3 regions of the Shewanella sp. SR43-8 genome follow, and region 1 is predicted to be linked to each of the others. Evidence: predicted binding sites of a transcription regulator. Region 1 holds the regulator's gene; each other region holds the start of a gene.

The links. The regulator ArgR, encoded in region 1, controls arginine synthesis, uptake and breakdown. The targets are predictions, from matches to a motif close to ANTGAATANNTATTCANT.
Region 2: H5114_RS01575 (OadG family transporter subunit) is a predicted target of ArgR. The motif match lies at 3,088-3,105, and genes of this name have one in related genera.
Region 3: gltB (glutamate synthase large subunit) is a predicted target of ArgR. The motif match lies at 5,106-5,123, and genes of this name have one in related genera.

The regions. Positions count from the first base shown of each region.
Region 1 covers NZ_JACJDX010000003.1:35,211-42,769, forward strand. The annotation lists gene metK (methionine adenosyltransferase) at 220-1,371, shown strand; gene H5114_RS04300 (GNAT family N-acetyltransferase) at 1,527-2,192, shown strand; gene H5114_RS04305 (hypothetical protein) at 2,261-2,617, opposite strand; gene H5114_RS04310 (GNAT family N-acetyltransferase) at 2,663-3,220, opposite strand; gene H5114_RS04315 (hypothetical protein) at 3,224-3,442, opposite strand; gene H5114_RS04320 (META domain-containing protein) at 3,565-3,990, shown strand; gene argR (transcriptional regulator ArgR) at 4,157-4,627, shown strand; gene H5114_RS04330 (Dyp-type peroxidase) at 4,688-5,626, opposite strand; gene H5114_RS04335 (ABC transporter ATP-binding protein) at 6,108-7,139, opposite strand; gene H5114_RS04340 (iron ABC transporter permease) at 7,142-7,559, opposite strand, start outside.
Region 2 covers NZ_JACJDX010000001.1:367,887-375,445, reverse strand. The annotation lists gene alaS (alanine--tRNA ligase) at 1-426, shown strand, start outside; gene csrA (carbon storage regulator CsrA) at 884-1,081, shown strand; tRNA gene H5114_RS01605 (tRNA-Ser) at 2,005-2,096, shown strand; tRNA gene H5114_RS01600 (tRNA-Arg) at 2,119-2,195, shown strand; tRNA gene H5114_RS01595 (tRNA-Arg) at 2,223-2,299, shown strand; tRNA gene H5114_RS01590 (tRNA-Arg) at 2,327-2,403, shown strand; tRNA gene H5114_RS01585 (tRNA-Ser) at 2,412-2,503, shown strand; tRNA gene H5114_RS01580 (tRNA-Arg) at 2,575-2,651, shown strand; gene H5114_RS01575 (OadG family transporter subunit) at 3,253-3,495, shown strand; gene oadA (sodium-extruding oxaloacetate decarboxylase subunit alpha) at 3,509-5,293, shown strand; gene H5114_RS01565 (sodium ion-translocating decarboxylase subunit beta) at 5,303-6,433, shown strand; gene H5114_RS01560 (dicarboxylate/amino acid:cation symporter) at 6,722-7,559, opposite strand, start outside.
Region 3 covers NZ_JACJDX010000004.1:227,277-234,835, reverse strand. The annotation lists gene mutH (DNA mismatch repair endonuclease MutH) at 1-578, shown strand, start outside; gene H5114_RS06860 (adenylate/guanylate cyclase domain-containing protein) at 811-1,821, shown strand; gene oxyR (hydrogen peroxide-inducible genes transcriptional activator OxyR) at 1,914-2,840, opposite strand; gene H5114_RS06850 (Hpt domain-containing protein) at 3,031-3,396, opposite strand; gene H5114_RS06845 (TIGR01212 family radical SAM protein) at 3,677-4,654, opposite strand; gene gltB (glutamate synthase large subunit) at 5,177-7,559, shown strand, end outside.

The DNA of each region.
Region 1 (7,559 bases):
AAGTGTTTAAAGCAGACCAACAAAAATGATTAAAACTTAATTTAATCAGCAGTTTAATTAACCCATTAGCTAAACACACTCATAGAGAGTAAAAAATATTCATGCACTACTGCACAATTATCTGCTTAAATTCGTATTAAGGGGTGTTATCAAATTAGATTTCGACTAAAATAGACGTCTAGACGTATATTCAAATGCAACCAACGAGATTTTCCTATTATGGCAAAGCACTTGTTTACCTCTGAGTCGGTCTCAGAAGGTCATCCAGATAAAATCGCCGATCAGATTTCTGATGCGGTATTAGACGCAATACTTGAGCAAGATCCAAAGGCTCGTGTTGCGTGCGAAACGTATGTTAAAACCGGTATGGTATTAGTGGGCGGTGAAGTCACCACTTCTGCTTGGGTAGACATTGAAGAAATTACCCGTAAAACCGTCCGCGAAATCGGTTACACCAATTCAGATATGGGTTTTGATGCTGATTCATGTGCGGTACTTAATGCCATAGGCAAACAGTCACCAGACATCAATCAAGGCGTTGACCGCTCAGATCCTGCTGAACAAGGCGCTGGCGATCAGGGCTTAATGTTTGGCTATGCCAGCAATGAAACCGACGTATTAATGCCTGCACCTATCACTTACGCTCATAAGCTAGTTAAGCGTCAGTCAGAAGTGCGTAAAGACGGCACTTTACCTTGGTTGCGTCCAGATGCAAAAAGCCAAGTAACCTTTGCATATGACGATGGCAAAATCATCGGTATCGATGCGATTGTATTGTCAACTCAACATCGTGAAGACGTAACACAAGCAGATTTGATTGAAGCCGTAATGGAAACCATCATCAAGCCTGTATTACCTGCACAATGGTTAAACAAAGACACTAAATACTTTATCAACCCTACTGGTCGCTTTGTTATTGGCGGACCTGTTGGTGATTGTGGTTTAACAGGACGTAAGATTATCGTTGATACTTACGGCGGAATGGCGCGCCATGGTGGCGGTGCATTCTCTGGTAAAGACCCATCGAAAGTAGACCGTAGCGCAGCTTATGCTGCACGTTATGTGGCTAAGAATATTGTTGCTGCAGGTCTTGCTGATCGCTGTGAGCTACAAGTGTCTTATGCTATTGGTGTTGCAGAGCCAACATCTATCAGTATAGAAACATTCGGTACTGGCAAAGTGTCTGAAGAAGTATTGATCAAATTGATCCGTCAGCACTTTGAGCTGCGTCCTTATGGTTTAACCGCAATGCTAGATTTGGCACGTCCTATCTATCAACAAACTGCAGCTTATGGCCATTTTGGTCGCGATATATTCCCTTGGGAAGCGACAGATAAAGCTGAGATTCTTCGTGCTGATGCCGGACTATAATAAGCTAGGTATCGATATAGCCTAACGCTTGTTGGCTAAGCTAAAACGATATCAAACATAAAACCGCCATTTGGCGGTTTTATTTTATTGGCGCTATCCAATTTGCACTAGCCGATGTAATAAGGTAATGATTTAATCTCGACACTGGGTTCATTATGTATCAAGCCACTTGGCTAGAAAAAAATATAATAGAAAAGCAAGCTGTTGCACCGCCATCCATAGGGGCGGAACCCATTGAAGGTGATTCGATTGCGAATAAGTCGATTGCGAGTCATCTTACCGCTTTAGAAGGCAACGCGATTGAACTTGCTGAAAGCAAACTCTCAGCGATTAAGCTCTGTACAATAAAAGAATGGTCAGCCATTAAATTATTCTATCGTCAGCATATGCCTTATGCGCGATTAGCTCAAAAAGAAGCGATAGCAGTTATTAATCACCTAAACTCAAACGCTACTGATAATCAAGACAGGAGTGATGACGTTAATAGAGCGACATTCAGACCGCGAAATATTATTGCCGCTATAAGAGTCAAACCAATAGGCCACTATCAACTGGTAAATGGATTGTTAGTTCACCCCGACTATCGTGGCCAACACCATGCAAGCCAGTTATTACAGTTTATTGCACCTAGATTAAAGACTAAACATTGCTTCTTATTTGCTCACCCATGGTTAATAGGCTTATATCAACAGCAGCACTTTGTGGCGATAGAACCGCGGCAAATATCGCAGTTACCAGCAGAAATCACCCAATTATACTATCGTCACCACTCTGAAGAACGACCACTGGTACTGATGCAGTTAAATAAACCTGAGCAATAATGCACATCAATGATTTAGCGAAATCATCCTAATGCGTAAACATAAATGAAGATAGTATAATAAATAGGTTAACAATGATCGAAGTGCGCACTTTCAATGCACATAAATGACACTTGCTGCATACTCATTATTGGCACATCTTTGACACTAATTGATGCCATATTGATCTGCTCAATTTGAGTAAATAAGGCTATTGCAGCATGATAGTCATTGGTTACACCACAAAATACCCATCTATCATGCCAGCGCACAAAATATCCTGATTGCTGCACTTGTAGATTATCCTTACTGTGCACACTTGCTTCAATGCAATCATATGATTCATTTGCCTCAGCCAATACCGCGGCAATCAGCTTCATGTTGTCAAATGCTGATAATCTTAAACCAAGGTAAGGTGAAAAAAGGGTTTCAAAGTCAGTACTCATTATATTCCTAATTAATAACCACTTTATTCACGCACCAAGACATAGTTAGCTGATGACATCAGCTGTAGAGGTGGCCAATAAACAATAATCACGTTGTTCAAAACGAAATTGATCAATCTGTGTCATCGCAGCTTTTTGTTGATGTGCCGCTAAAGAGCGAGCATTGTCTGCAGCAACATAGGTCACCATAAATGGAAAGCTAGTGTTTACTTGTTTTTTTAACTCACTCACTAACGCCGCAAACACGCCTTGGCCACGTTTTGACTCTTGGATCCAAACCGGCCCATATTGACACGAATTGGTCGTCGATAAAGCTTGCCCAGCCAACTCAGCGAACTTAATCTTTTGAATAATATGGCGATACAATGGTTGCGCGGAAAAAAATGACCATCTTGCGGCCATCACATAACCAATAATTTGCCCTTGCTCTTCTGCCACCATAAACCAATGTTGATTAATTAGCTGACCCACCTCACTTTTGGTGAATGAATGAGCATGTAATTGGTTATCTGAACCAGACAACTCATCATCTACATGAGCACGCTCTAACTGCACAATGGCAGTAACATCGGTGAATAACGCCTTACGGATAATAAATGACAATGATTATTCCTTTGGATCTGAATAGGGAGGTTGCTTCTTAGCCCATTCTATCACTAGCGCAACAGGCAGCGGAGACATAATTAATGTTCCTACGCCAATGAGCAATGCAATCACCAACATACCACTAACTTGCTGACCTATATCGCTTTGCCAATATAAGCCTACGCCCACCAGCAACATAATTAAGCCGATGATATGCAACACTTTGACTAATTTAATCATTTGACTCTCTTTAGTTCGTTAAATAATGTTCATTAATCCAAAAACTGACAATTATTTACTCTTTTATTAATGCTCAAGTAGTAGAATAGCGCCAATTTTTTCGTATTTGGAACCCTCTCAGCATGATAAAGCATATTCTCGGCGCCGCAGTTATAGTTATAGGCCTTAGTGCTTGCCAAAGTCCATCGGCCACTGTCTCAAATGAACAATTAATTGGTACTTGGCATGTCGACACCGTCCTCGACACTCCAACCATTAATAATAGTCCTGCAACGTTAGTTTTTGCCGCAGATGGCGAGTTAACAGGTAACAACAGTTGTAATCAGTTTTTTGGCAGTTATGCCCAGCAAGGTAACTTTTTACAGCTGGCACCAGCAGGCACTACCATGAAAGCCTGCGTTGACAGCTTTATGAGCCAAGAAGCCGAGTTGATGCAAGCTATTTCATTAGTACAACAAATTGATTTCTCAAAAGGAAAACTTAATCTATTGTCAGAAAAGGGTGATACTCTATTGGTACTGACAAGACAATCATCGCCATTATCTTAATCATTTATTGCTTAAATGAGTCACAGAACTAACACAAGTGTCAGCTTAAAGTTCCACTACAAAATGAATTTTTATTCAATAAATTTGATTTTTTCTTGACTTAATAAGTCAATCTATTCAAAATGTGCTAGATTTTTGAATAACAAATATAAGATGAAATATCATTATGCCAGCGACAAGAAATCAGGATGAGCTCGTACGAACTTTTAAATCGATTCTCAAAGAAGAACGTTTTGGAAGCCAGAGCGAGATTGTTAATGCGCTTCAAACCGAAGGATTCGGTAATATTAATCAATCTAAAGTATCGCGTATGCTCAGCAAATTTGGTGCTGTTCGTACTCGTAACGCCAAGCAAGAGATGGTCTATTGCCTGCCTGCAGAGCTAGGCGTTCCAACTGCGGGTAGCCCAGTTAAGAATTTAGTGCTAGATGTTGATCATAACCAAGCCATGATAGTGGTAAGAACCAGTCCAGGTGCAGCACAATTAATTGCTCGTTTGCTGGATTCAATAGGTAAACCTGAAGGGATATTAGGTACCATTGCTGGCGATGATACGATTTTCATTTGCCCTGCAAGTATAAAAACTATTGATGATACCTTAGAGACCGTTAGATCTTTATTCAATTATAGTGAATAAAATATCACTATAAAAAAAGCAATGCCATGGCATTGCTTTTTTTTTGCTTAACGCGGGTGGTTACGCATCATCGAATTGGGTTAAAAAATCTAATGATGGCACAAAGAATGATGATCCGGTCAACGCTTTGGTAAACAACATTAAATGATCATGATTTCCATGGCCATCACCGTGAACCATACTGCGAAGCATTTGTTCAAAATGTTCTGGAGTGCGGCACACAGAAATAAAAATCAGCCCTTGCTCTCGAATCGAACCATAAGGCATGCTTTGACGCAGGATTTCTAATGAATTACCTTGCGCATCTTTTAAATTAACTCGCTTGGTATGACTGGTTAATGGCTTATCTTCCGACTCATATTCAATATCATCAACTTTAGTTCGACCAAAAATATCTTCTTGTTTTTTCAGTGGTAAACGATGCCATTTACTTAAGTTATGCATGTATTTTTGTACATGAACATAACTACCAGAGGCAAACGCTTTATCTTCATTACCAACCAATGCAACCTCTTGACGATGGCGCCCCTTAGGGTTTTCGGTACCATCAACAAAACCGGTTAAATCACGGCTGTCCATAAAACGGAAACCACGCTCTTCATCAACTAGCTCAACCAAATCTTCAAACATTTGATTAATCTCATTTGCGACAAGATGTAAAATATCGTAACGGTCACAACGAATATGAATAAACAGATCATATTCCATTGCAGGTGCATCACGAATACCTTCATTCATAGCCGGAAAAGGTTTTAATAATGCTGGGCGCGCATCAGGATAAAAGGTATCCCAAAAATTAGCACCAATACCGACAAAGCCATTAAAAGCACTGTCTGCATATTGATCTGTGAGCTCATAGATGTATTGCGCCACATTAGCAATAGATGGACGTAACTGATCTTCAACACCATCATTGGCATTAAACATCAGGTACACACTGTGTAAATTACCTTCTGCGCAAATCCCTAACTGTTCACGAGGCATAGCTTGGTTATCCATATTAACTTGATCCACCTTAATACTAAATGTCGGCCTAAATGGTGATAATTTAACGCATTGAACTCATTAGAGAGCGATTCACATATCGTCTTAGTTTAGCTAATGATTAACTAACAATGAGCTTATCTTAATCAAATATAAATTACTTGAAGTGTACTCACATTTAGCTGATTTGTTTCACCTATTGCACTCATATTCTCTCAAGTAAAAGATTGAACAGCTGTTTTAATAGATGGCTCACTCAACTCAAGTTATAGGATATTCTTCGTTAGCCGAAATCATAATATTGAGCTTATTGACTCTCAAACTTGTCATTTATTTGATTAACAGACCCACACTTTTATGACTGCATGCTGCAAGTAATGGTCTATTTTAAATTAAAGCAGCACAGTGGGCTAGACAGTAAACGGTTTTATAACAGGTTATGATTCAAGTCTGATGTTAACAATTATGCTCCATATTAAGATGACCATAGCAATCGTTAATTAAAAATGACTAGCGGATGTGGCGCAATGTGAATATCAACTCGTTGGCCAGGTATTAGTGTCGTTGATTGACTACTTACATCCAAGATATCAGCGCCAACTTTCACTTGATAATGGCATACAGTACCCAAAAAATGCCTTTCAACAATACAGCCACGACCATTGGTATTAGGATGAACTTCAATTTGCTGCGGTCGTAATAATACTTGCCCTTGGCTTCCAATAGGCCAAGGTAATTTTTCAGTACTATTAAGATTTCCAAGAGCATAATCAACTTGATAACTCGTGGTTACAGTAACAGGTAAATAATTACCCGCGCCGAGGAAATCAGCCACGTAGCGCTCTTTTGGCGAACGGTATAAGGTTTCCGCTTTACCATGTTGAATAATGGCGCCATCTTTAAATAATGCCAGCTTATCTGCAAAGACAAATGCCTCATCTTTACTGTGTGTCACAAACACCGCACTCACATTTCGCTTTTTTAATATGGCACGAATTTCCAGCATCATCTCGTTACGTACTTGCGCATCAATATTGGAAAAAGGTTCATCAAGTAATAATAATTCAGGTTGATATGCTAAGGCTCGCGCAATTGAAACTCGCTGCTGCTGTCCGCCAGATAATTCATGAGGATAACGAGATGACAAGCCAGTTAATTTAACCAGCTCAAGCATCTCATCCAACCGAGTAAGGCGCTCCTTTGCATTAAGATTTTTAACGCCAAATAAAATATTATCCGCCACGGTTAAATGTGGAAATAAAGCATAGTCCTGAAAAATCATCCCGACACCACGTTGCTCACTGGCAACAAACACGTCATCACTGCTCATTACCTGGCCACTAATACTGATACTGCCTTGGCTAATGGTTTGCAAACCTGCAATCACGCGCAGCAGTGTGGTTTTGCCGCAACCACTGGGGCCTAATAATGCGACAATTTCGCCTTGCTGCAAGGTAAGATCTAAATGACGCAAGATCACTTGACCTTGATAATCACTACAGATATTTTCAATGGTTAAGGTTGACATAATTAGCCTTGTTGCTCCAAGGAGCGATTAAGATAAATCAATGGAACAAGCCCGACTAACACAATAACAATCGCGGCTAATGCACCATGTTCAAGCTTTTCATCTGAGACAAACTGAAACACATAAGTGGCTAAGTTTTCAAATCCGATGGGGCGTAATAATAATGCTGCGGGCAACTCTTTCATACTTTCAATAAACACCAACAATGCCCCGGCAAAAATCCCTTTACGCAATAACGGTAAATGAACCCGCCAAAGCAGTTGCAATGGGGTTTGCCCCAAGGTAATACATGCCATGTCCAAAGAAGGCGAAATGCGCTTATAACTGTTCTCTAAGCTACCGATAGATATGGCAATAAAACGTACACAAAAAGCAAAAATCAGAGCGAACACGCTGCCGGTCAATAACAATCCCGGTCCA
Region 2 (7,559 bases), on a different contig from region 1:
TTAGATAAAGTGAAGCAATTAGAAAAAGATTTGTCGCAGTTAAAAGATAAGTTAGCTGCAGCAGCCAGTGCCGATATGGCGGGTGATGCAGTCGACATCAATGGGGTTAAGTTGTTAGTTAAGCAGCTTGATGGCATTGATCCTGGTTCACTTCGTGGTTTACAAGATGAGCTGAAACAAAAGCTTAAATCTGCGATTATTGTCTTAGGTACGTCTAAAGACGGTAAAGTTAACTTAATTGCTGGTGTCAGCAATGATTTAACTAAAAAAGTTAAAGCGGGTGAGTTAGTGGCAATGGTCGCACAGCAGGTTGGCGGTAAGGGCGGCGGACGCCCAGATATGGCTCAAGCGGGTGGTACTCAGCCTGAGAATTTAGCCGCCGCATTAGCCTTGGTTGCACCTTGGGTAAACGAACGTTTAAGCTAATTAAATCTGTAAATTAACGATTTATCGGCAATTGAGTCATAAAGTCTACTATATGCAGCTTTATGACTTGAGTGCTATCAGTAGATTTGGCATAGTGAACTAACTTGCTAACAGTAAAAGCGTTTAAAAGGATTACCAGTGTCAGACAATGCTTTTTTTTGTGCTCAAGTGTAGTACTCTGATTTGGTATTTGTTTTTCCATTGCTAGCGTTTTTGTTATTGGTTTGCCGTATTGGATTGTTTAACCAGCGAGTCGTATCGTGAATGTGATTAATTGACGGTTAACCTCGTTTCAAAAGATGAAAATCATCAAGTTTTATGATTTCTTAAGAGAATATGCTTTATAAACCGACGTATTCAGAAATTGATACTATGATTTTATGTAAAGCAGACCTTATAATGAGCGCATATTACGGATAAAGCGTGTTATGCAGATTGAACTTAAAGGAGCAGTCGAATGCTAATTTTGACTCGTCGTGTAGGCGAAACATTAATGATCGGTGACGAAGTCACAGTTACTGTGTTAGGTGTTAAAGGTAACCAGGTACGTATCGGTGTCAATGCACCTAAAGAAGTCTCTGTTCATCGTGAAGAGATCTATCAACGTATTCAGTCTGAGAAGTCAGGTACCCCTTCTGAAGGTGGTAATTACTAAGTTCGAGCATATTTGATCGATATCAAAAAGTCAGCATTTGCTGACTTTTTTGTTTTCTGCATGTGAGATATTTCTGGCGGTTAAACAGGGCGGTTAAGTTTATATCCAGTATGGTTAGTCAAAGCGCTGCATATTATTTAAGTTAAGGCTTACTCGCATCTGTGTACCACAGCAGAGTGATTATATTGATAATAGATAGCCCATTCTCAATATACGGGCGAAGACTAAATACAGGAGCGCTCAGGCGTGTTAGTTGCCCTTTCTTCAACGACGAGCCCAATCCGTTATCGTAGTGATCCAATAGGAGGATGCCTATTCTATGTTGCAAAGCAAAATGTTTTGCCTCTTGGCTAACCCTCCAGACGAGGTTGAAGTATTAGCTCTACGCGAGTGATATTAAAAACAGCCTCCATGGCTTTGATTAAGACCTTGTTAAAGTATTTTACTGACACTCTAATATGAGCATTGGAAATCGCTTGGTTTTATTGTGTTGAGTCAGCATTAATCTATCTCAAACGATTTGCCCTAGTTGAGCTGGCATTAAGTGGTCAATTATCGTTCAGATTATCAACTACATAAAAAATACTTAAACCGTTCATGTTAATCATTATGGTCACATTAATTATGACAAATGGCCTGGCGAAATTTTAATCTTCAAAACCTCGTCTAAGTTAGTTAATTGATATGCTGATAATGTCGTTTGTAAAAAAAGTTTTTTATCGCTAAATTTCTAACAGACTTAACAGCGAGATAATGAGATTAAGGAAGATTATTTAAATCAATTTTCACTGAAAAGAACACTGTTTTTGTGACTATTTGAGTCTATTATCCCCAATGTGCTTAAAAACACTCCAAATGAAGTTAGGTTTCCTAAAAAGGGTTTGACTTATTTTCATCAAACAGTAATATGTGCGCCAAGAAACGGAGAGGTGGCCGAGTGGCCGAAGGCGCTCCCCTGCTAAGGGAGTATGGGCTTTAAATCCCATCGAGGGTTCGAATCCCTCCTTCTCCGCCATTTCTTACAATAGATATACGATGCGGATGTAGCTCAGCTGGATAGAGTACCTGGCTACGAACCAGGCGGTCGGAGGTTCGAATCCTCCCATCCGCACCATTATCTATTATAGTGTTAAACATGAATGCGCGTGTAGCTCAGCTGGATAGAGTACCTGGCTACGAACCAGGCGGTCGGAGGTTCGACTCCTCCCACGCGCACCATTCATGTTTCACTAAAACCCAATTTATGCGCGTGTAGCTCAGCTGGATAGAGTACCTGGCTACGAACCAGGCGGTCGGAGGTTCGACTCCTCCCACGCGCACCATATATTGCGGAGAGGTGGCCGAGTGGCCGAAGGCGCTCCCCTGCTAAGGGAGTATGGGCTTTAAATCCCATCGAGGGTTCGAATCCCTCCTTCTCCGCCATTCATTAAGTATAGTTAGCATTTTAATGCTAACTACAGCGATACTGATGAATGGCATGTTGTAACGATTTTGCGCGTGTAGCTCAGCTGGATAGAGTACCTGGCTACGAACCAGGCGGTCGGAGGTTCGACTCCTCCCACGCGCACCATAATAAAAAAGCCCTGCATTATTGCAGGGCTTTTTTTATGGTTCATTTTTAGACTATTTTCTTATCCACGCCTAAGCCCTTTATCAACAAAAGCTGATATTTACATCTTTATTCACTTATCTCCCAAGTCGTGATTTGTTATTCATTTTATCAAGCTGTTAAATCAATAAAATATGACTCATATCGTTGTTCTTATCATGGTTTTACTAATTTAAAGCTTATTAAGCGAAATTCATTGATGATTTAATAAATTATGCCTGTATTTATTGAGATTTATTGATCCAACCTCATCTAATATCACTAATTTGGTAAGACCAATTTACAAAAAGATAGCATTGTGGCGCTAATTTGTTTATATTTTGTGACGGTTTTTTGGGTTTTAATCTCAGTTTGCAGTTTTACCATGAAAATACAACTTCATTGAATACGCGTTCAACATGAATATTTATGCTTTATTGAATAGTTGATGCGCTTTATGTAATCGTTAACGGTGTTCCTGTCTTGGTGCAGGTTTGTGATATTGCACCGCGATCGCGCATTAGCGCACGATACATAATAGCCAGCGTGATAGTTTGATGTTTAATAGAAAAAGTGAGGACACATGACATCGATATCAGAGCAGTTATCTGATGCACTTGGCATTATGGTAATGGGCATGGGCTTAGTATTTATTTTTTTGAGTATCTTAATCATTGGTATTGGCATTGTTGCCAAGCTTTTTCCTGCACCTATCGAGGAGCCTGTCACTGGGCCAGCAACGACAGGTTGTGCAAAAACCGTTGGGATAGATCCTAAGTTGGTTGCCGCTATCACTTCTGCGATACATCAATACCGCGCAAAATAATTTTGGAGTCATTATGATCAAGCCGTTAGCATTAACCGATGTTGTCCTGCGTGACGCACACCAATCAATACTCGCAACACGTTTACGTATTGACGATATGTTACCTATTGCACCACTGTTAGACAAAATAGGCTTTTGGTCTCTTGAGTCATGGGGAGGGGCCACATTTGACTCTTGTATTCGCTATTTAGGTGAAGACCCTTGGGATCGCATTCGTGAACTCAAAAAAGCTATGCCTAATACCCCGCAGCAAATGTTGCTTCGAGGCCAAAATTTATTAGGTTATCGTCATTATGCCGATGATGTTGTTACGCGTTTTGTCGAACGAGCGCATACCAATGGCGTCGATGTCTTTCGTATTTTTGATGCGATGAACGACGTGCGTAATCTTGAAACCGCGGTTAAAGCGGTTAAAAATGTTGGCGGTCATGCTCAAGGAACAATTTCTTTCACTACTAGCCCAGTTCATTCTGTTGATACTTGGGTCGATATGGCAAAGCGTTTAGAAGATATGGGCGCTGATTCATTATGCATTAAAGACATGGCTGGTTTACTTAAACCGATGCAAGCTTACGATCTGATCAGCCGTTTAAAATCGCAAACCGACCTAATGGTGTCGATGCATTGTCATGCAACAACGGGCCTGAGCACGGCTACATATCAAAAAGCCATTGAAGCAGGTGTTGATGTGCTCGATACCGCTATCTCTTCAATGAGCCAGACTTACGGCCACAGCGCCACCGAAACCTTAGTGGCTATGGTTGAAGATACTGACAGAGCAACCGGTTACGATATGGTATTGCTAGAAGAGATTGCCGCTTACTTTCGTGAGGTGCGTAAAAAGTATGTGCGTTTCGAAGGTGCATTAAAAGGTATCGACTCACGTATTTTACGCGCTCAAGTGCCTGGTGGCATGTTAACCAACATGGAAAATCAATTAAAAGAGCAGGGCGCTGCTGATAAAATGGATGCCGTGCTTGAGGAGATCCCGCGGGTGCGTGAAGACTTAGGATTTCTTCCATTAGTCACCCCAACATCACAAATTGTTGGTTCGCAATCGGTGATTAACGTATTAATGGGCGAGCGTTATAAGTCCATGACCAAAGAAACCGAAGGCGTGTTAAAAGGCGAATACGGTGCGACGCCAGCGCCGGTTAATGCTGAGCTTCAGGCTAGAGTGTTAAAAGGCGAGCAGCCTATTACTTGTCGGCCGGCAGATTTGATTGCACCCGAACTCGACAAACTACGTAATGAGTTAGCTGAAATATCTGCAGATCAAGGTATCTCGTTAGCTGAAGACGTTGACGATGATGTAATGACTTACGCCTTGTTCAATCAAATTGGTCTGCAATTTCTTAAAAATCGCGGTAATCCGGATGCATTTGAACCTATACCAAGCGCCGACGATCTTAACGTTAAAGTCGATAGCGGCCCTGCAACGTATCGCGTCAATGTAGAAGGTCAGCATTTTGTCGTCGAAGTCAGCGAAGGAGGGGAAATAAGTCACATTGCGCCAGCTTCCGCTTCAGCCGCGCCAGCAGTTGCAACGCCAACTCAAATTGCCTCACCGCCTGCAGGCGAGGTTAAGTGCACTATGGCTGCGCCATTATCGGGTAATATTTTTAAAGTGCTAGTGAGCAATGGTCAAGCGGTAACAAGCGGTGAAGTGATCATCATCCTTGAAGCAATGAAAATGGAAACTGAAATTCGCGCTCAACAAGATGGTGTTGTCACTCAGTTAATAGTTAAACAAGGTGACAGCGTAACCGTAGGTTCAGCATTGTTATCATTAGCATAAGAGGTCGAGATGGAAGGATTATTGGCCTTTTGGGCAGAAACGGGTATCGCTAACTTTACTGGTGGCCAACTGCTAATGATGGCTGTTGGTTGTTTGTTATTATTTTTAGCAATAATGAAAGGTTTTGAACCGTTATTATTATTACCCATTGGATTTGGGGCAATATTAGCCAACATTCCTAATGCCGGCTTTACTGATGAAGGTGGTTTATTATTTTACGCTTATCATGTTGGGATCGAGACTGGGGTGTTCCCGTTGCTCATCTTCATGGGTGTCGGTGCATTAACTGATTTCGGCGCACTAATTGCTAACCCTAAAACGCTACTACTGGGTGCGGCTGCACAATTTGGTATTTTTGCCACCTTGCTCGGTGCTATTGCCTTAAATTGGGTGCCTGGGTTTGAGTTTAGTATGCAAGATGCTGCAGCCATTGCGATTATTGGTGGTGCAGACGGTCCAACGGCGATTTTCTTAGCCTCTAAACTCGCGCCAGAATTGTTAGGGGCAATTGCTGTTGCTGCATATTCATATATGGCACTCGTGCCGCTTATTCAGCCGCCAATTATGAAACTGCTCACGACCAAAGCCGAGCGTGAAATCAAAATGGAGCAATTGCGTGAGGTCAGTAAGAAAGAGAAAATTATTTTCCCACTGATGGTGCTTGGTTTAACCATTTTGTTTTTACCCGCGGCAACGCCCTTAATTGGCATGTTCTGCTTGGGTAATTTAATGCGCGAATCTGGCGTGGTTGATCGTTTATCAAAAACAGCTCAGAACGAGTTAATCAATATAGTGACGATATTTTTAGGTCTAGCCGTTGGGTCTAAGTTATCTGCGGATCAATTTCTTCGTATAGAAACGTTAGGTATTTTAATCCTGGGGGCGGTTGCATTCAGCATTGGTACCGCTTCTGGTGTATTGATGGCTAAATTAATGAGTAAGCTTTCTGGTGGAAAAATTAATCCACTTATTGGTGCCGCTGGGGTTTCTGCCGTGCCAATGGCTGCCCGTGTGGTTAATAAAGTTGGTTTAGAGGCTAACAACCAAAACTTCTTGCTGATGCACGCGATGGGACCTAACGTTGCCGGTGTTTTGGGCAGTGCTGTCGCTGCTGGTGTGTTATTGGCTGTTTTGGGCTAAAGCGTCTATTTTCTGCTTAAGCAGACTCATCGAAATGCAGCCTAAATCTTAATGGCTTTAGGCTGTTTAGTGAGTCTACTAAGTTGATTTGATTCGTCTGTTTACTGTTGATTATTATGGGGATGGTGGGATTAAAATGGTCTAATTTTGCTTAGCTTTTTTAATCTTTAAAGCGGTTACTGTGGTATTTAGTCGTACGAAGAGAGATTTGTCTTTGCAATTAATAGCAATAAGCCAGCACGATAAAGTGCTGGCTTATTCATTTATACAATATTGTTTTCGGTGTTATTAAGCTGTTTGTTCAATTGGCTTGTCATCCGAGTAAAACTGTTCAACATCAAGCTGACCTTCGCTCTTACCAATAACAACCGCGGTCATCATGTCGCCAGTGACATTCGTTGCCGTGCGGATCATGTCAATAATACGGTCAATAGCCGCAATAAAGGCGATACCTTCAAGTGGTAAGCCTATTACGCCTAATGTCACAGTTAACATCACCATCGCGCTACCTGGCACACCTGCGGTACCGACAGAAGCAACCGTTGCCGTGACTGCAATTAACATATAGTCGGTCATGTCGAGCGGGATACCGTAAATTTGTGCAATAAAAATGGCGGCAATCGCAGGGTAAATACCACCACAACCGTCCATGTTCATTGTTGCGCCCAAGGGTAATACAAACGCACTGTATCGTTTTGATACGCCCATCGCCTCTGAACAACGGGTACTGGCAGGTAAGGTTCCGAAACTTGATGCAGTACTGAAGGCTACGATTTGCGCTGGCATGGCTTTACGGAAAAATTGCACAGGACTTAACCCTGCAGCAAACTTTACTAACCCGCCGTAAACAAAAATGATATGGATGAGTGCGGCAATATAAATCGCCATAATAAACTTACCTAATGGTAATAATGTGCTCAAACCATACTCACCTACAACCCACGCCATTAGGCCAAATACGCCAATTGGTGTCAGTTTTAGCACCATACGGGTTAATTGAAACATCACTTCAGCACCAGCTTCAATAACGTTCTTTAACGGTGCGGCTTTTTCGCCGACTGCATTAATGGCAATACCAACTAGCGCGGCAAATACGATGATTTGCAACACATTGCCATCAGCTAAT
Region 3 (7,559 bases), on a different contig from region 1:
ATAAAATAGAAGTACCGGTGGTTTTGCGAAGAGATAAAGGCTGGGTAGGTCAACTTATTGAATCTGAATTAGGTGCGCTTGCGGGCTCAAAACCTGAACAAGACTTTCTGCATTTAGGCGTTGAGCTGAAAACGATCCCGATTGATCATAACGGCAAACCACTAGAAACGACTTATGTCACAGTGGCCCCACTGACGAATATTCAAGGCATGACTTGGGAGAATAGTCTGGTTTACCATAAATTGCAGAGAGTGTTATGGGTTCCTGTTGAAGGTGAACGGAGTATTCCTGTTGGGCAAAGACGTATAGGCACCCCCATACTGTGGCAACCCAACAGAGATCAAGCCAGACAGTTACAACAAGATTGGGAAGAGATAATGGAGCTTATTGCCTTAGGCAAGGTGGATAAAATTAGCGCCCGTCATGGAGAGGTACTGCAATTACGACCAAAAGCGGCTAATAGCAAAGCACTCACAGAAAGCATCGCCGAAGATGGCAGTATACAATTATCCAATCCTCGAGGGTTTTACCTTAAAATTAACTTTACGCAACAGATCTTAGCTAATGCATTCTCATAATCTGCCACAATCACAGCGCTGACTATGATTATTAATATCGAAAAAACTTGTACTACTGCAGCAGTTTCTTCACTTCTATTGATCTAAATCAGAAATAAAATATCACAAGTAAGCAAAATTTCTATAGACTACCCCTCTTATATACTAAGTCATTTAGGCAACCACATTCTCCGTGAAAGCACGCCGTCAAACACAAAAATTATTGTTCGCTATTTTTGCCTGGTGTGTAGCAATGGCTTCTTTCGTTTTTTTTCGTTACTCACAATCATCGCAACTACCTGAGTGGGCAGTTGGAAGTGCCGATTTAGCCACACTTGCTGTGATGATGGGCATTGTATTTGGCTGTTTGCATTGGATGTCGAACCTGATTGCTGACTTTAGCGCCATCAGTCGTTTACCTTATTTATTTTCAGTCGTATTTAAAGGCTTGTTTCTATTACTCGGGGCAACGACCTTAGCGTATGTGACACAATTTTTAAACATGTGGGCCATAGAGAATCACATGGTGACATTGCGGCAAATGCTTACGGTGCAAATTATTTACAGCCCATCATTCCAAGCATTAGTGGTTTATCTTGTTGTGGTGCGGGTCAGCTTAGCTTTTATTGAACAAATGTCGCTGTTGGTAGGCCCAAAAGTATTACTGAATATTGGCATGGGTAAATATCACAAGCCACGTTATGAGCAACAATTGTTCTTGTTTATCGATATGGTGTCATCAACCGCTCATGCAGAAACGTTAGGTGACTATCGCTTTAGCCGCTTGATTCAAGACAGCTTTAGTATGCTTGCAGATACGGTGACCGATAATGAAGCGGAAATTTATCGCTATATGGGTGATGCAGTATTGATCCACTGGCCGTTAGAACAAGGCATTAAACATGACCGTTGCATGAATATTTATTTTGAGTTTTGTCAGCAACTTCAGTGGCAGAGAAAATACTTTGAACAGCAATATGGTTTTGTGCCCAAATTCAAAGCAGCAGCGCACTGTGGCCAAGTTGTCGCCGCAGTAGTTGGTGTTCATAAGCAAGAAATTAGCTTCTTTAGTGATGTATTAAACACTCTGGCTCGACTGCAAGATCAATGTAACCCACTCGGTCAAAGAATGTTGCTCTCAGGGGATGTGGTGCATCGACTTGAACAGCAAAATAGCCAGTATCAACTGACTGACTTAGGGCCTATTATGCTAAAGGGTAAAAAGCATCCAACTGAAGTGTATGGTGTTGCTCCAATAAAATAGCTCCCTCTACTAGTTGAAGTCAGTTAATAACAAAAATGGCAAGTATTACGACTTGCCATTTATTGAGGCTTCAACATTCTCCAAATGAGTCTCTAACCGATCTTATTCGGTAACACTTGTGCTAACAGCTTTTTCTGAATGGCCAAACCTAAGGTTCTGAACGTTGAAATACGACTGGTAGTTTGACGCCAAACTAAACCGATATCACGGTAAGGGGCTTCGCCAGGTGGATCGATAGCAACCAGATCGGTATCCGTTAAAATCCCTGTATCAATAGCCATTTGGGGTAAAAATGTAGTACCAAGTTTACTGTTTACCATCTGTACTAAAGTATGCAGACTCGTGGCAGCAAAGGGATTAATTTTGGCACTATCACCCAATTGGCATGCTGTTATTGCGTGTCCGGTAATACAATGTTCAGCTTGGAGTAAAAAAATACTTTCATCAGGCATTTTTTGGTAGTCGATAGGTTGCACTAATTGTTGCGATACCTCTTTATGCATTACCATTTTAAATGGGTCAATACCGACTTTCATACTATGAAAACCACTCGTGTCCACGGGTAACGCCAATATCAATAGATCTAACTCACCTTTGGCTAACGCATCCAACAAACGCTCAGTGGTATCTTCTTTTAATAACAAGCTGAGTTTGGGATAATCTTGCTGGCATAATTTAACCACTCGACTGAGTAAGAATGGCGCTATGGTCGGAATACACCCTAAGCGGATCTCTCCAGTCATGGGTTCGCCTTGATTTTTAACTAACTCAACTAAGTCATCGACATCGGTTAAAATATTGCGAGCTCGCTCAACCACTTCTTCGCCAATAGCAGTAAACATAAAGGATTTATGATCGCGTTCAATTAACTGGTAACCCAGTTGCTCTTCAAGGTTTTGAATCCCACTTGATAATGTTGATTGGCTCACAAAGCATATCTTGGCAGCGCGATTAAAATTTTGTTCTTGATGTAAATGAACTAAATAATAAAGGTTTTTAAGGCTAGGAAGATTTTTCATATAAACGATTACCCTTATCTATGTTAATTCAAATAGTGAATTAAATAAGCCAAAAAAACAAGACATCAATGGGCTAATCGAAATAAAGGCCCATAAAAAATGCCCCTTAAATAAGAGGCACTTAAACAGCATGACTTTCAGCACTCGTCTAGGTATTTATCTAAACAGATAGTGACTAGCATAATGGAAATTACGCTTTTGCTTCCAAGTATACTTTCAACTGTTGTAAATCTTTGGCAGCATGCTCAACGATTGCAGCAAGCCATACCTTGTGTTCGGTTTCCCATTTAGCTTCTTCACCGTGTTGTAATAACTGTGAAAATTGCTGAATGCGTTTCAGGCCAACAGACCCTGCTGCACCTTTAAATTTATGAGCTTCTGCACATAAGGTGTCTTTATCATTTGCATCACCCGCTTTCACTAGGCTGCTGATATATTCAGGCATTAGCTGCTCGAATAACACGACGCTTTTCAATAACGTTCCAGCTCCAATGGCACTGATATATTGCTCAAGCGTATTGAGATCCAATATTGAGTCTAACTGCGTTGTGGCCATTAAGGCACCTCTATCAAATATAACGCTATAAAGTTATAAATATGATACCGAGTAAAATACCCTATGCAAGGCTTGCTAATATTTAACCGCTATTTAATGACAAAATATCACATTTTTTCAACATAACTACTCAACTGGTATTACCAATGTTTAAAAATACCTCACATTGATAATTTTTCAGCCAAATTTTTAGTGATAATAGTTATCACTCCTATATAACATCACAAAAATCGACCTAAATGTTGAACCTATTTGATTGCCAATAATCGACCCGCAGCGATCACTCGCCCCAAGAGGTTTTAGGTTGGCTAGCGATTAATGCACTGCCTTGCCCACCAAATTCACGTAACTCGTTTACGATCGCAACCAAGCCATCCCAGCGAAAAGCACACCAATCTGGGGCGAGTAAGATTGGTTTTTTGGCATAAGCAGTTACCCGATGAAAGATAATATTTTTTGGAGTATGTCGAATAAGTTTTGCAGCTTCAGCGGCATACTCTTCAAGGGTCAATAATGGCATAGCATTATAACGCCATTGCTTCGCCATCGTACTGCCTTCAACAACATGTAAAGGATGTAATTTAAGTCCATCTACACCAATGCCTAATACAGTTTGTAAGCTATTAAAATAGTCAATCGACGTTTCGCCTGGGAGCCCTAATATCAAATGAGTACACACTTTAATGCCTCTAGCGCGGGCATTTTTTACCGTCCGACGATATTCGCATAACAGATGGCCACGATTAATCCGCTTTAAAGTATGATCATTGGCGGTTTGTAAGCCTAATTCTAGCCATACTTCTATCCCTCGTTGTTGATACTCAACCAGTAAATCAATTACTTGATCAGGAACACAATCAGGACGAGTACCAATATGTAACCCTACAATATCGCTATCCTCCAGCGCTTGATCATATTTTTGCTTAAGCACTTCATACTCATCATAAGTACTAGTGTAAGCTTGAAAATAAGCAATATATTTAGCTGTGGGTGCAGTATTTATATTCACCGAAGAAGTACATTTTTTTGCTGATTGCGCACGTACTTTGCCTTCAGTTAATTGTATCGCTATCGGTTGTTCTCTACCTCGTTCACCACTGAATGAGACAACGTTGCAAAAAGTACACCCTCCCACCCCTAAGGTGCCATCACGATTAGGACAAGTAAATTGGGCATCAATGGTTAATTTTTTTACCCTTTGTCCATATAGACGTTTGCAATACAGGCCAAACGTATTTACGTAGTCATCTAAACCCAAAATACAGTCTCATTATTACGCCAAAGTTCGCCAGTGTAGTCAGTCGATAAACACCTGTCTTGGTGCTAAATCAATAAAACAGTCTATTAACTCAAGCGAGTTATAAACTTATGTACAAACTAAATAACGTTTAAAACAATTTAGTTTATTTACATCTACATAAAAGTGAATATTTACTCATTTATAATAATTTTTTACCCAAAGACTGTGTTTGAAATAAAATTCATTATTTTTGTTTCAAAAACAATTAACCGCTATTGTTACAAAAAGGTAATCAGTAATTTAATTTTTTTCTAAAATTCTTTTTATTCAGAACGTTATAGCGCTAAAAACACAGTTTACGTTAACGTAAACTTGACAGCTTATTACCTTTTTCTAGTAATTATATTTCAGTTTGTTGCATTTTTTTGGTTTGACCTTTATGCATTCTCGGTTTAATTTGGATGGTTCGGGTGCATATCTATGGATATTCTTCAAATTTACCCCGAGTCGTATCTAGTAGAGGTTTAGGGGGTTTTTTGTATGAGCTTGTATCATCCCAGTTTTGAGCGTGACAATTGCGGATTTGGTTTGATTGCACAAATGGACGGAGACGCGAGTCACCGTATTGTGCGTACCGCGATTCATGGTCTCGATCGAATGAAGCATCGTGGTGGTATTGCAGCTGACGGACGCACAGGTGATGGCTGTGGTTTATTAATGCAAATGCCTACAGATTTTTTTGAAGCGATTGCGGCTGAAAATGATTGGCATTTAAGCCGCAAATTTGCGGTGGGTATGCTATTTCTTAGCCAAGATGAGCAACGCGCTGATGAAGCGAAGTTCATTTTAGAAAAAGAACTACAAAGAGAAACGTTAAGTGTCGCTGGCTGGCGTAAAGTTCCGATCAATCCAGATGTTCTGGGGGAGATTGGCCGGAAAAGCTTGCCACAAATCTATCAAGTATTGATTAACGCGCCAGTGGGATGGCGTGAGAAAGATCTTGAACGTCGCTTATATATGGCTCGTCGCCGTCTTGAGCAACAAATAACAGATGATAAAGATTTTTATGTTGCTAGTCTTTCTGGGCAAGTCATAGTCTATAAAGGATTAATGATGCCAGCAGACCTGCCATCATTTTATACAGACTTAGCAGATATTCGTTTAAAAAGTGCGATTTGCTTATTTCACCAACGCTTCTCAACGAATACATCGCCAAAATGGCCATTAGCACAACCGTTTCGTTATCTCGCTCATAATGGTGAGATCAATACCATTACCGGCAACCGTCAATGGGCAAGAGCGCGTGCTTATAAATTCAACTCGCCTTTATTACCCGATTTACAACAAGCGGCCCCTTTTGTTAACGAAACCGGTTCAGACTCGTCTTCTTTAGATAACATGCTCGAAATGCTGTTATCCGGTGGCATGGATTTATACCGTGCGATGCGTTTGCTTATTCCACCTGCATGGCAATCTAATCCTGAAATGGATGACGAGTTAAAAGCTTTTTATGATTTTAACTCAATGCACATGGAGCCGTGGGATGGCCCTGCAGGCATTGTAATGACCAATGGTCGCCATGCTGCCTGTGCAGTTGATCGTAACGGCCTACGCCCTTCTCGCTACGTTATAACCAAGGATCGTATCCTCACCTTAGCGTCTGAAGTGGGTATTTGGGATTATTCCGCCGATGAAGTGATTGAAAAAGGCCGTGTTGGGCCTGGCGAGTTATTAGTCTTAGACACCTTAAATGGTCGCTTGTATCACTCATTTGAAATTGATAATGACCTAAAGCGTCGTCATCCTTACAAAGAGTGGATGGCTAAAAACAGTCAGACATTGATCCCTGCGGAGCAAATTGCGCCGACAAAACAAGGTTCAAGTGGCTTCGATGCCAAAACACTGCTGCAATATCAAAAACAGTTTGGTTTTACTCGTGAAGAATTAGAGCAAGTTATTTGGGTACTAGCCAGCAAAGGCGAAGAAGCCATTGGCTCAATGGGCGATGATACACCTATGGCTGTATTGTCGAAAAAGTCACGCTCCTTGTATGACTATTTCCGTCAAAAATTTGCTCAGGTGACCAACCCACCGATTGACCCCTTGCGTGAAAAACACGTAATGTCGCTCGCGACCTGTGTAGGACGTGAACAAAATCTTTTTAGCGAAACCACAGGTAATGCTTACCGAGTAATGTTTAATTCGCCAATTTTATTATTCAGCGATTTTAACCAATTACTTGGACTCGATAGCACTAACTATCGCGCCAATACAGTTGACTTGAACTACGATGCTCAAGAAACCTTAGAGCAGGCTATTCGTCGTATAACAGACGAAGCAGAACGCTTGGCGCGCAGTGGCACAACATTATTAGTCTTGTCTGATCGCGCGGTTGCAAAAAATGCTCAAGTGATCCCAGCCGCAATGGCTGTCGGAGCTGTGCAGCGACGTTTAGTCGATAAAAGTTTACGTTGCGACACTAACATTATTGTTGAAACCGCATCGGCTCGTGATCCACATCATTTTGCGGTACTAATCGGCTTTGGCGCAACAGCCATTTACCCTTACTTGGCATACGAGTCTATTTCTGCGATGGCAAAATTGCATCAGATAGATGATGTGACCCCATTAATGCTTAACTTCCGTTATGGCATTGAAAAAGGTTTGCGTAAAATCATGTCAAAAATGGGCATTAGTACCGTCGGATCATACCGTTGTAGCCAACAGTTTGAAGCCGTCGGTTTAGCCAGTGATGTGATTGAATTGTGCTTTAAAGGCGTAATCAGCCGTATTGAAGGGGTTAGCTTTAACCATATCGCCGATGACCAAAAAATACTCCATACTGCGGCCTATCGCGCCCATGTACCGCTACCACAAGGTGGCTTGCTTAAGTATGTTGAAGGCGGCGAATATCACTGCTTTA